Thalassobaculum sp. OXR-137: one gene and its partners. The protein of the gene in region 3 interacts with the protein of the main gene of each other region in a pairwise test. Links are inferred from orthologs where the notes say so. Each region holds a gene or a part of one and is shown on either strand. Other genes may lie near its edges.

What was found.
Region 1: the proteins of dnaN (region 3) and dnaE interact in binary tests that used the Escherichia coli proteins (3 or more experiments, as listed by UniProt). The link is inferred for Thalassobaculum sp. OXR-137 from one-to-one orthologs.
Region 2: the proteins of dnaN (region 3) and dnaQ interact in binary tests that used the Escherichia coli proteins (3 or more experiments, as listed by UniProt). The link is inferred for Thalassobaculum sp. OXR-137 from one-to-one orthologs.

What each region holds. Positions count from the first base shown.
Region 1 is NZ_CP139715.1:3,568,839-3,573,303, forward strand. What follows is about bases 307-4,347. They hold dnaE (DNA polymerase III subunit alpha), read left to right. Parts: upstream 307-655; coding sequence 656-4,147; downstream 4,148-4,347. Other genes in these bases: T8K17_RS16505 (pentapeptide repeat-containing protein), read right to left, coding at 307-336; T8K17_RS16515 (M81 family metallopeptidase), read left to right, coding at 4,223-4,347. Outside these bases: more of T8K17_RS16505, read right to left, coding at 1-306; more of T8K17_RS16515, read left to right, coding at 4,348-4,465. UniProt on the Escherichia coli protein: DNA polymerase III is a complex, multichain enzyme responsible for most of the replicative synthesis in bacteria. This DNA polymerase also exhibits 3' to 5' exonuclease activity. The alpha chain is the DNA polymerase catalytic subunit.
Region 2 is NZ_CP139715.1:1,055,311-1,058,733, reverse strand. What follows is about bases 95-3,093. They hold dnaQ (DNA polymerase III subunit epsilon), read left to right. Parts: upstream 95-1,238; coding sequence 1,239-1,949; downstream 1,950-3,093. Other genes in these bases: T8K17_RS04930 (histidine phosphatase family protein), read right to left, coding at 2,562-3,093; secB (protein-export chaperone SecB), read right to left, coding at 2,016-2,510; coaE (dephospho-CoA kinase), read left to right, coding at 628-1,305; T8K17_RS04950 (nucleoside triphosphate pyrophosphatase), read left to right, coding at 95-631. In the rest of the region: more of T8K17_RS04950, read left to right, coding at 1-94; more of T8K17_RS04930, read right to left, coding at 3,094-3,119; T8K17_RS04925 (FxsA family protein), read right to left, coding at 3,126-3,423. UniProt on the Escherichia coli protein: DNA polymerase III is a complex, multichain enzyme responsible for most of the replicative synthesis in bacteria. The epsilon subunit contain the editing function and is a proofreading 3'-5' exonuclease.
Region 3 is NZ_CP139715.1:902,070-905,454, reverse strand. Bases 218-3,178 are described here. They hold dnaN (DNA polymerase III subunit beta), read left to right. Parts: upstream 218-1,117; coding sequence 1,118-2,239; downstream 2,240-3,178. Other genes in these bases: recF (DNA replication/repair protein RecF), read left to right, coding at 2,236-3,178; dnaA (chromosomal replication initiator protein DnaA), read left to right, coding at 218-924. Outside these bases: more of dnaA, read left to right, coding at 1-217; more of recF, read left to right, coding at 3,179-3,385. UniProt on the Escherichia coli protein: Confers DNA tethering and processivity to DNA polymerases and other proteins. Acts as a clamp, forming a ring around DNA (a reaction catalyzed by the clamp-loading complex) which diffuses in an ATP-independent manner freely and bidirectionally along dsDNA.

The DNA of each region.
Region 1 (4,465 bases), 2.7 Mb from region 3 along the record:
TTTCGCACCCGTCAGGTTGGCCAGGGTGAAATTCGCGCCGCGCAGGTCGGCCTTGTTCAGGCAGGCATTGCGCAGGTTGGCGGCGGAGAAATCGCACGCGAACAGGTCGGCCTGGGAGAGGTCCGTGTCCTCCAGGGACGCCCGCGTCATGGTCGAGCCGAACAGGGTCGCCTGGTGCAGGTTGAGCCCTGCCAGGTCGCGGCCGTCCAGCTTCGCCGACTTGATCATGCAGCGGCGCCCGCCCGGCTCGCCGCGCAGGTACGCGACATGGGCGCGAAAAACCGACTGGATATCGTTCGGTGTGGTGGACGGTTCCAATTGCTCTGCGACGGACATGTCGGCAAACACCTCCCTAGTCAGGACGTGTACCTTGCCCGAACAGACTTAAAACTGTCTTAACTTGGCCGCCTGACTCGTCAAAAAATCAATTCAATTATAGTGATTTAGCGCGTATTTTAACTATATTCTCGACAGACTGAGCGAGCGTACAACGCCGCGGCAGCAAGGGGTTAGGCCTGCGGGCCTCCGGCGATTCCCGAGCCCGGTTGTGCGGTGGCGGGATCCCGGCGGACCCGTCCGCCGTCGGTTTCGACGTTCGCCGTGACACCGCGCCGGGCGGTATGGGAAGATCGGTGTTCCCTCCGGAGGCCCCCGCATGACCCACGCCGATTTCGTCCATCTCCGTGTGCATTCCGCCTATTCCCTGGCGGAAGGGGCGATTCACGCCAAGCAGCTCGTGAAGCTGGCAAAGCAGAACAACATGCCCGCCGTCGCCATGACCGACAGCGGCAACATGTTCGGCGCGCTGGAATTCGCGGTGACGGCGTCGGGCGAGGGGGTGCAGCCGATCGTCGGCGTGCAGCTCAACATCCGCCGGCCGGTCGACACCGAACAGCGCGGCCTGCGGGTCGTCGGCGGCCGCGACGTGCTGCCGGACCAGCTCCCGCTGATCGCCCAGAACGAGGCCGGCTACCGCAACCTGATGAGCCTGGTCAGCCGGGCCTTCCTCGACGGCACGGGGGAGGAGGCGCCGCAGATCTCCCTGGACGACATGGAGGGGCGCACCGACGGCCTGATCGCCCTCACGGGCGGCCTGAAGGGCGGCCTGGGCCGGTTGCTGCTGGAGGGGCGCCGCACCGACGCGGAGGCCATGCTGACGCGGCTGGAGGCCCTGTTCCCGGGGCGGCTCTATATCGAGCTGCAGCGCCACTTCCTGGAGGACGAGAACCGGATCGAGGGACCGCTGATCGACCTCGCCTATGCCCGCGATCTGCCGCTGGTGGCGACCAACGACGTGTTCTTCGCCGATCCGGGCATGCACGAGCCCCAGGACGTGCTGCTGTGCATCGCCCAGAGCACGACCATCGGCAATCCCAAGCGCTGGCGCGTGACCCCGCATCACCGCTTCAAGACGGCGGAGGAAATGCGCGAGCTGTTCGCCGACCTGCCGGAGGCGCTCGACAACACTCTCGTCATTGCCCGGCGCTGCGCGGTGATGCCGGAGAAGCTGGCGCCGATTCTACCGCGCTTCGACACCGAGGGCGGCCGCACCGAGGCCGAGGAACTGCGCGCCCAGGCCGAGGGGGGGCTGGAAGGCCGGCTCGCCGCGCATGTCTATACCCCCGAGATGGACGCGGCGGCCCGCGAGGAGGCGGCGAAGCCGTATCGCGAGCGGCTGGCGATGGAGCTCGGGATCATCGAGCAGATGGGCTTCCCCGGCTACTTCCTGATCGTGTCGGACTTCATCAAATGGGCGAAGGCCAAGAACATCCCGGTCGGGCCGGGCCGCGGATCGGGTGCCGGCTCGCTCGTCGCGTATTCGCTGCTGATCACCGATCTGGACCCGCTGCGCTGGGGGCTGCTGTTCGAGCGCTTCCTGAACCCCGAACGCGTGTCCATGCCCGACTTCGACATCGACTTCTGCCAGGACCGCCGCGACGAGGTGATCCGCTACGTGCAGGAGAAATACGGCCGCGACCGGGTCGCCCAGATCATCACCTTCGGTAAGCTCCAGGCCCGTGCCGCCCTGCGCGACGTCGGCCGGGTCCTGGAAATGCCCTACGGCCAGGTCGACCGGATCTGCAAGCTGGTGCCGAACAATCCGGCCAATCCGGTCACCCTGGAACAGGCGCTGCAGACCGAGCAGGAGCTGCGGGCGCAGCGCGACGCCGACGAAAACGTCGCCAACCTGATCAAGACCGCGCTCAAGCTGGAGGGGCTGTACAGAAACTCCTCGACCCACGCCGCCGGCGTGGTGATCGGCGACCGGCCGCTCGACCATCTGGTGCCGCTCTACCGCGACCCGCGCTCCGACATGCCGGTCACCCAGTTCAACATGAAATGGGTCGAGCAGGCGGGGCTGGTGAAGTTCGACTTCCTGGGCCTGAAGACGCTGACCGTGCTGCAGCGGGCCGTCGATCACCTGAAGGAGCGGGGGATCGAGATCGACCTGTCCCAGGTGCCGCTCGACGACGGGCCGACCTACGCCATGCTGGCCAAGGGCGAGAGCACCGGCGTGTTCCAGTTGGAAAGTTCGGGCATGCGCGACGTGCTGCGCCGCCTGCGCCCTGACCGCTTCGAGGACATCATCGCGCTCGTGGCCCTGTACCGGCCGGGCCCGATGGCCAACATCCCGAAATACATCGCCTGCAAGCACGGCGAGGAGCAGCCGGACTACATGCACCCGGTTCTGGAGCCGGTGCTGAAGGAGACCTTCGGCATCATGATTTACCAGGAGCAGGTGCAGCAGGCGGCCCAGCGGCTCTCGGGCTACACGCTGGGCGGCGCCGACCTGCTGCGCCGGGCCATGGGTAAGAAGATCAAGGAGGAGATGGACGCCCAGCGCGAGAAATTCGTGAACGGCGCCGTCGAGCAGGGCGTGGATAAGGGTCAGGCCAGCGGCATCTTCGACCAGATCGCCGCCTTCGCCGGTTACGGCTTCAACAAGTCCCACGCCGCCGCCTATGCCCTGGTCAGCTATCACACCGCCTATCTGAAGGCGAACTACCCGGTCGAGTTCCTGGCCGCGTCGATGACCTATGACATGGGGAACACCGACAAGCTGAACGTGTTCCGTCAGGAATTGCAGAAGCTTAAGATCGAACTCCTGCCGCCGGACATCAACAAGTCGCGCCGCGATTTCGCGGTCGAGAAGCTGGAGGACGGCCGCTACGGCATCCGCTATGCCCTTGCCGCCGTGAAGAATGTCGGCGGCTCGGCCATGGACGCGCTGGTGGAGATGCGCGAGGCGGACGGCCCGTTCAAGAGCCTGTCCGACTTCGCCGACCGGGCCGACCCGACCCAGGTCAACAAACGTCTGCTGGAGAATCTGGTCCGCGCCGGTGCCTTCGATCAACTTCATAAGAACCGCGCGGAACTATTTGAAAGCCTTGAGACAGTCGTGCGTCACGTCAGCCTCGCGGCGAGCGAGCGCAAGTCCAACCAGGTGAGCCTCTTCGCCGTCGACGGCGGCACTCCGCAGGAACAGGACATCCGACTGAAGCGCCGTCCGGAATGGCCGCAGATGGACCGGCTGAAGGAGGAGTTCGACGCCCTCGGCTTCTACCTCTCCGCCCATCCGCTCGACGCCTATGCCGAGAGCCTGGCGCGGCTGGAGGTGGTCTCCTCCACCGAGGCCCAGGCGGCGGCGGCGCGCAAGGGCGGACAGACACGGCTGGTGCTGGCCGGCATTGTGGTCGGCCGGCAGATCCGGACCTCCAAGTCCGGCAACCGCTTCGCCTTCGCCCAGCTCACCGACCGCACCGGCGTGTTCGAGGTCACCATGTTCTCCGAGGTGCTGGCCGCGTCCCGGGATCTGCTGGATTCGGGCGAGCCGCTGCTGGTCCGCGCCGACGCGAGGATCGAGGACGACAACCTGCGCCTGCTGGCCTCCTCGGTGGAGCCGCTGGACAAGGCGGTGGAGCGCACCGCCGCCGGGCTGGAGATCTTCCTGCACGACACCTCGCCCCTGGAGACGCTGAAGAGCCTGATCCAGAACGAGGGCAGGGGCCGCGGCCGCATCCACGTGGTGGTCCCGACCGCCCGCGGCGACGTCCGCATCAAGCTGCCGGAGGCTTACCAGGTGTCGAGCCGCCTGCGCGGCGCGGTGAAGGCACTGCCGGGGATCGACTACGTGAAGGATCTTTAGGCGGTTTCCGTGGATTGCCCTGGCGGCGTTTCGGTGATGAGGTCGGGATAAACCTCACGTACCCAAGGGCCCACCATGAAACGTATCGCCATTCTCGGATTCTCGCTGGAAAGCAACGCCTTCGCGCCGCCCTGCAAGCGCTGGGACTTCGAGCAGCGCGGCTATTACCGGGGGGCGGAGATCACCGAGCTGGCGCGCAAGGAGCCATCGCCGCTCTATAACGGCGTGCGTGGCTTCTACGCGGTCATGGACGATAAATACGGGGCGGACGGCTGGGAGCCGGTGCCGATCACCCATGCCGCCTCGCAGCCGGCGGGG
Region 2 (3,423 bases), 150 kb from region 3 along the record:
CAAGGCTCCCCGCTTGCTGGGCGAGGCCGGCGGCACCCTTCCGGTGGTGCTCGCCTCGGGCAGCCGGTTCCGCGCCGAGTTGCTGCGCAACGCAGGCGTGCCCTTCACCATCGACGTCCCCGGCGTGGACGAGGGGTCGGTGCGGGACAGCCTGCGCGCGGAGAATGCGACGACCGAGGATGTGGCCACCGTGCTCGCCGAGCTGAAGGCCATTGCGATCTCGCGCAAGCACCCGGACGCCCTGGTCATCGGTTCCGACCAGATGCTGGATTGCGGCGGGGTCTGGTTCGAGAAGCCGGTCGACCGCGACCATGCCCAGGCCACGCTGAAGGCCCTGTCCGGCAAGACCCACCGGCTCGTGACCGCCGTGGTGGTCGCCCGTGCCGGCAGCCGGATCTGGCATGCGATGGACAGCGTGACCATGCGCGTCCGGCCGCTCTCGGACGAATTCATCGAAAGATATCTGGATGTTGTCGGGGAAGACGTGTTCGCTTCGGTCGGCGCCTATCAGCTCGAAGGCCTCGGCGCGCAGCTCTTCACCGGGGTGGAGGGGGACTATTTCACGGTCCTCGGCCTGCCCCTGCTGCAGCTTCTGGAGTTCCTGCGGACCCATGGTGTGCTCGCCCGATGATCGTCGTCGGTCTGACCGGCTCCATCGGCATGGGCAAGAGCACGACGGCCAACATGTTCCGACGGCTCGGCATTCCGCTGCATGATTCCGACGCGGTCGTTCATGCGATGATGCGGCCTGGCGGCGAGGCGGTCGCTCCGATCGCCGCGGCGTTTCCCGAGGCGGTGCGCGAGGGCGCGGTGGACCGGCCGGCCCTGGGCGCCCGGGTGTTCGGGGATCCGGTCGCCCTGAGGCGGCTTGAATCGATCGTCCATCCGCTGGTCGGCGCCCGCACCCGCCGGTTTCTCAGACAGTCCCGCCGGCACCGCCGGCCCATCGTGGTTCTCGACGTCCCGCTTCTGCTGGAGGGCAGCAGCCATCTCCTGTGCGACCTTGTCGCCGTGGTCAGCGCCCCGGGCTTCATCCAGCGCCAGCGGGTGATGGCCCGACCCGGGATGACGGCACAGCGCCTGGCAAGTATCCTGGCGAAACAGATGCCGGACGCGGAGAAGCGCCGCCGGGCCGACCGGGTGATTCACACGGGGCTCGGCCGGGCCTATACCATGCGGTCGGTGAAACGGCTGGTGACCGGGCTCCGGCGCGGGCTCGGGGACGGAAAGAGGGCTGCATGCGGGAAATCGTGCTCGATACGGAGACGACGGGTCTCGACCCTGAGACCGGCGACCGGGTCGTAGAAATCGGCTGTCTGGAGCTGATCAATCACGTCCCCACCGGACGCACGCTGCATCACTACTTCAACCCCGAGCGCGACATGCCGGAGGAGGCCTTCCGGGTCCACGGCCTGTCGGCGGAGTTCCTGTCCGGCTATCCGGTCTTCGCCGCGTTGGCGGACGAGGTGATGGAGTTCCTGGGCGACGCGACCCTGGTGATCCACAACGCCAGCTTCGACATGAAGTTCCTCAACAAGGAACTCCAGCTGCTGGGTCGTCCGCCGATCCCGATGGCCCGGGCCTTGGACACGGTCGCCATGGCCCGCCGCAAATATCCGGGTGCTCAGGTGAGCCTGGACGCCCTGTGCCGGCGTTTCGAGATCGACAATTCCAACCGGTCGCTTCACGGCGCGCTGATCGACGCCGATCTGCTGGCGTCGGTCTATCTTGAGCTGATCGGCGGGCGGCAGCCCGACCTGATGGCGCCGCCGGCCGAGGAGAACCGGGGGGCGGCCGCGACCGGAGACGGGCCGAAGACGATCGAGCGGATCGACCGGGTGTACCGCGAGCCGAGACCCCATGCGCCGAGCCCGGAGGAGGCGGCGGCCCATGCAGCCTTCCTGGAGAAGCTGAAAAGCCCGCTCTGGCTCAACGGCGCCGGGTCCTGAAAAAAGCCCGGCAGGAGCGCTGTCCGACCGGGCTTTATATTTTAATTCAGATACTTATATCGCGGCTTAGGCCGAGGCGACCGGCGTGCCGATGGCGGAGTCCTTGCTCTGCCGGTACATCGACGCGAAGTCGACCGGCTGGATCAGCAGCGGTGGGAACCCGCCGTCGCGGGTGGCGTCGGCCACGATGGCGCGGGCGAACGGGAACAGCAGGCGCGGGCACTCGACCAGCAGGACGGCGTGCAGAGAGTTCTCGTCCATCGGCTGCAGGGTGAACAGACCGGCATAGGTCAGGTCCGCCAGAAACAGCGGATCGTTCTCGACCTTCGCGGTGGCGGTGATCTTCAGGACGACTTCGAACAGCTCTTCGTCCTTGGAGACCTTCGACGCCTGGACGTCCACGTTGACGTCGATCCGCGGCTGCGAGGACTGCGGGCGCAGGCTGGCCGGCGCGCGCGGGTTCTCGAAGGAGAAGTCCTTGATGTACTGCGCATTGATCTGCAGCGGCATCGACGTCGCCTGCATCGTATTCGGGTCGGTGGCGAGGTTTGTGTCGGACATGAAGGATCCCGGGTCTAGCGTCCGCTTGCGGACAGAATTAGCTGCGCTTCGCTAACACGACTGGGAAGTGTGGACAATAGTGGCGGCCAGCCCCCGGTGCAGGGCAAGCAGGGTACCATTCGGCACCGCCATGCCGGTCAATCCGCGGATGAAGGCCCAATGGCTGACGAAGACGGTGTCGTCCCAGTTGGTCTCGGCGCCCAGCTTCTCCCGGAAGGCGCTGCAGCGCAGGCCGAGCTCTTCCTCGTTCTCGCCGCCGTCGGGCCACCACCGCTCCGGCAGGTCGCCGAAGGAGAGGGACGGCCAGTCCTGGCGCAGTTTGGAGGTCGGCGTCCCCACATCGCAGACGAACCAGCAGCGCTCGCGGACCAGGGGCTCGATCTCGATGGCCAGGCCGAGCCGGCCGGCGACGATCTCGGCGGTCTGCAGGGTCCGCCGATAGGGGCTGGCCACGACCCGGCGGATCGGCAGGTCCCGAAGATGCTCCGCGGCCGCAGCGGCCTGGGCCCGGCCCGTCTCGGTCAGGGCGGGATCCTCGATGCCCGGATCGATGCGGGTCTTGGAGAAGTGGACGTTGAATTCGCTCTCGCCATGGCGCAGCAGGTACATGGGCGGTCAGTCCCTGGGTCGGTCGTGGGGGGGGCGGTCGAGGGAGGGCGGGGTGTCGCCGGCGTTCCGGTCTTCCGGTCTGCCGGTGCTGTCCCGGTCCGACAGGTCCTCGAACTCGCCGTCGATGATGTCGCCCGGCCCGCCCGGCGCGCGCGGCCCCGGGCCCTGCCCACCGCGCAGGTTCACGAAGATCGTCGAGCCGCCACGTGAAACGATATAGGCGATCAGCAGCGTGGCGAGCCATCGCCGCACCGGCGGAATGAACAGCAGGAACCCGAGCGCGTCCGTCGCGAAACCGGGGATC
Region 3 (3,385 bases):
GAGACCGTGCCGTTCAACCCGCTGTTCCTGTATGGCGGGGTCGGCCTCGGCAAGACCCACCTGATGCATGCCATCGCCTGGGAGATCCGCAAGAACCACCCTCAGCGGCGGGTCCTGTATCTCTCGGCCGAGAAGTTCATGTACCAGTTCATCCGCGCCCTGCGGTACCGGGACACGGTCGCCTTCAAGGACCTGTTCCGCTCCGTCGACGTGCTGATGATCGACGACGTGCAGTTCATCAGCGGCAAGGACAGCACCCAGGAAGAGTTCTTCCACACCTTCAACGCCCTGGTGGACAACAACCGCCAGGTCGTGATCTCCGCCGACAAGAGCCCGACCAATCTGGACGGGCTGGAGGAGCGGCTGCGCTCCCGCCTGGGCTGGGGTCTGGTGGCCGACATCCACCCCACCGACTACGAGCTGCGCCTGGGCATCCTGCAGTCCAAGGTCGAGCGGGTGGACGCGGACATTCCGCCGAAGGTCATGGAGTTCCTGTCGCACAAGATCAGCTCCAACGTCCGCGAGCTGGAAGGCGCGCTGAACCGCGTGGTGGCCCATTCGACCCTGGTCGGCCGGGCGATCACCCTGGAGATGGTGCAGGAGGTCCTGTCCGACCTGCTGAAGGCCAACGACCGCCGGGTGACGATCGAGGAGATCCAGCGCCAGGTCGCGTCGCACTACAACATGCGGATCTCCGACATGTACTCGGCCCGCCGGGCCCGGGCGATCGCCCGGCCGCGGCAGATCGCCATGTACCTGTCGAAGCATCTCACCCAGCGCTCCCTGCCGGAGATCGGCCGCAAGTTCGGCGGCCGCGACCACACGACGGTCATGCACGCCGTCAAGAAGGTCGACGAGCTGCGGGCCACGGACCGTCATTTCGACGCCGATGTGGACCTGCTGCGGCGGATGCTGGAGGGGTGAGTCCCTTGCCGTCCGGCGGTGGCGGAAACCGCCTCGCCGGACGGTGAAAAACTCCCTGTGCACAAGCGTTTCGTGCTATAAACTCTGACTTTCGATTCGCCGGGTCGCGGGCGGTCGGATTCCGCCGGACTCGGTGGTTCCGCCGATCGCGATGCGCCGGTCCGTCAGGCGTCAATCCAGTTCGAGCGAGCACATGAAGATCACCATTGACCGGGCGGCCCTCCTGAAGCCGCTGGCCCATGTTCAGAGCGTCGTCGAGCGCCGGAATACCATTCCCATCCTGGCCAACGTCCTGTTGCAGGCGAAGGAAGGGCGGGTGTCCCTGACCGCGACCGACATGGACATGGACGTGGTCGAGAGCGTGGCCTGTTCCGTCGACCAGCCGGGCTCCGCCACGGTGCCGGCGCTGACCCTCTACGAGATCGCCCGCAAGCTGCAGGACGGCTCGGAGGTCGAGCTGACCGTCGCCGGCGACAGCGGCCGCATGGCGATCCGGGCCGGCCGCTCCAACTTCTCGCTGCCGACCCTGCCGGTGGAGGAGTTCCCGGCCCTGTCCGGCGACGAGCTGACCACCAATTTCGTGCTCTCCGCCGCCGATGCGAAGACGCTGATCGACCGTACCCGCTTCGCGATCTCCACCGAGGAGACGCGCTACTACCTGAACGGCATCTACCTGCACGAGACCCAGGCCAACGGCATGGCGGTGCTGCGCGCGGTGGCGACCGACGGCCACCGGCTGGCCCGGGTGCAGATGCCGCTGCCGGAGGGTGCCGCGGGCATGCCCTCGGTGATCGTGCCGCGCAAGGCGGTGACCGAGATCCGCAAGCTGATCGACGAGACCGATGGCGACGTGCAGATCGGCCTCAGCGAGAACAAGCTACGCTTCGCCTTCGCCGACACCGTGATGACCACCAAGCTGATCGACGGTACCTTCCCGGATTACGAGCGGGTGATCCCGGCCGGCAACGACAAGATCATGCGGGTCGATTGCAAGTCGTTCAAAAGGGCGGTGGACCGCGTGGCGACCATCTCCACGGAAAAGTCGCGCTCGGTGAAGCTCGCGGTCGCCAACGGCACCCTGACCCTGTCGGCCAACAGCCCGGACAATGCCCAGGCGACCGAGGAGATGGACGTCGAGTACGGTGCCGCCTCCATGGAAATCGGTTTCAATTCCCGCTACTTGCTGGACATCGCCGACCAGGTCGACGACGGCGGCAAGGCGGTGTTCCAGATGGCCGACGCGGCCTCACCGACCATCGTCACGGACGAGGCGGACGACGGCGCCCTCTACGTCCTGATGCCGATGAGGGTGTGACGGGGCGCGTGTCGGTCGAGGGTCCCATTCTCAGCGAACACAGCGGTGCCGCCTCCACCGTGAGAGCGCCGCTGCGGCTTGCCGTGAACAAGCTCAGCCTGACCCGGTTCCGCAACCACGCCGCGACGTCGCTCGAGGTCGACCGCCCCGTGGCGGTGCTGACCGGCGCCAACGGCTCGGGCAAGACCAACCTGCTGGAGGCGGTCTCCTTCCTCAGCCCCGGCCGCGGCATGCGCCGGGCGAAGCTGTCGGAGATCGACCGGGTCGGCGATGCCGGCCCCTGGGCGGTCTCGGCAGCGGTCGAGGGCAAGCTGGGCGAGACGCGGATCGGCACCGGCCGCGACGCCGGCGTCGAGGGCGAGCGCCGCCTCGTGCGCATCGACGGCGCGCCGGCGCGCAGCCAGTCGGCCCTGGGCGACCATCTCACGATTTCCTGGCTGACCCCGGCCATGGACCGGCTGTTCACCGAGAGCGCGTCGGGTCGCCGGCGCTTCCTCGACCGGCTGGTCTACGCCTTCGACGGCGAGCATGCCGGACGGGTGAGCGGCTACGAACACGCCTGGCGCGAGCGCAACCGACTGATCCGGGACGGACGGCGCGAAGCGGCCTGGTACGCCGCCCTGGAGGAGACCCTGGCCGAGACCGGCGTGGCGATCGCCGCCGCCCGCGCCGCCCTGGTCGCCCGGCTCAACCGGATTTGCGCCGCCACGCGGGAGCCGTTCCCGGCCGCCGAGCTGGCGCTGGACGGCGAGATCGACCGCTGGCTGATCGGGACCCCGGCCCTGGAGGTCGAGGACCGGCTGCGTGCGACCCTGGCCGCCGCCCGGTTCGGGCCGCAGGAGGCCGAAGGGCCGCACCGCACCGATCTGGCGGTCACCCATGTGGGCAAGGCCATGCCGGCCGCCCAATGCTCCACCGGGGAGCAGAAGGCGCTGCTGGTCGGCATCGTGCTCGCCCATGCGCGGCTGCAGGCGATCGACGAGTACGCCGCGCCGATCCTGCTGCTGGACGAGGTCGCCGCCCATCTGGACGACCGCCGCCGCGCCGCCCTGTTCGAGGCCGTGTTCGACCTCGGCGGTCAGGCGTGGCTGACCGGCACCGATGTTTCCACCTTCGCGCCGATCGCCGATCGCGCGCGCTTGTTCG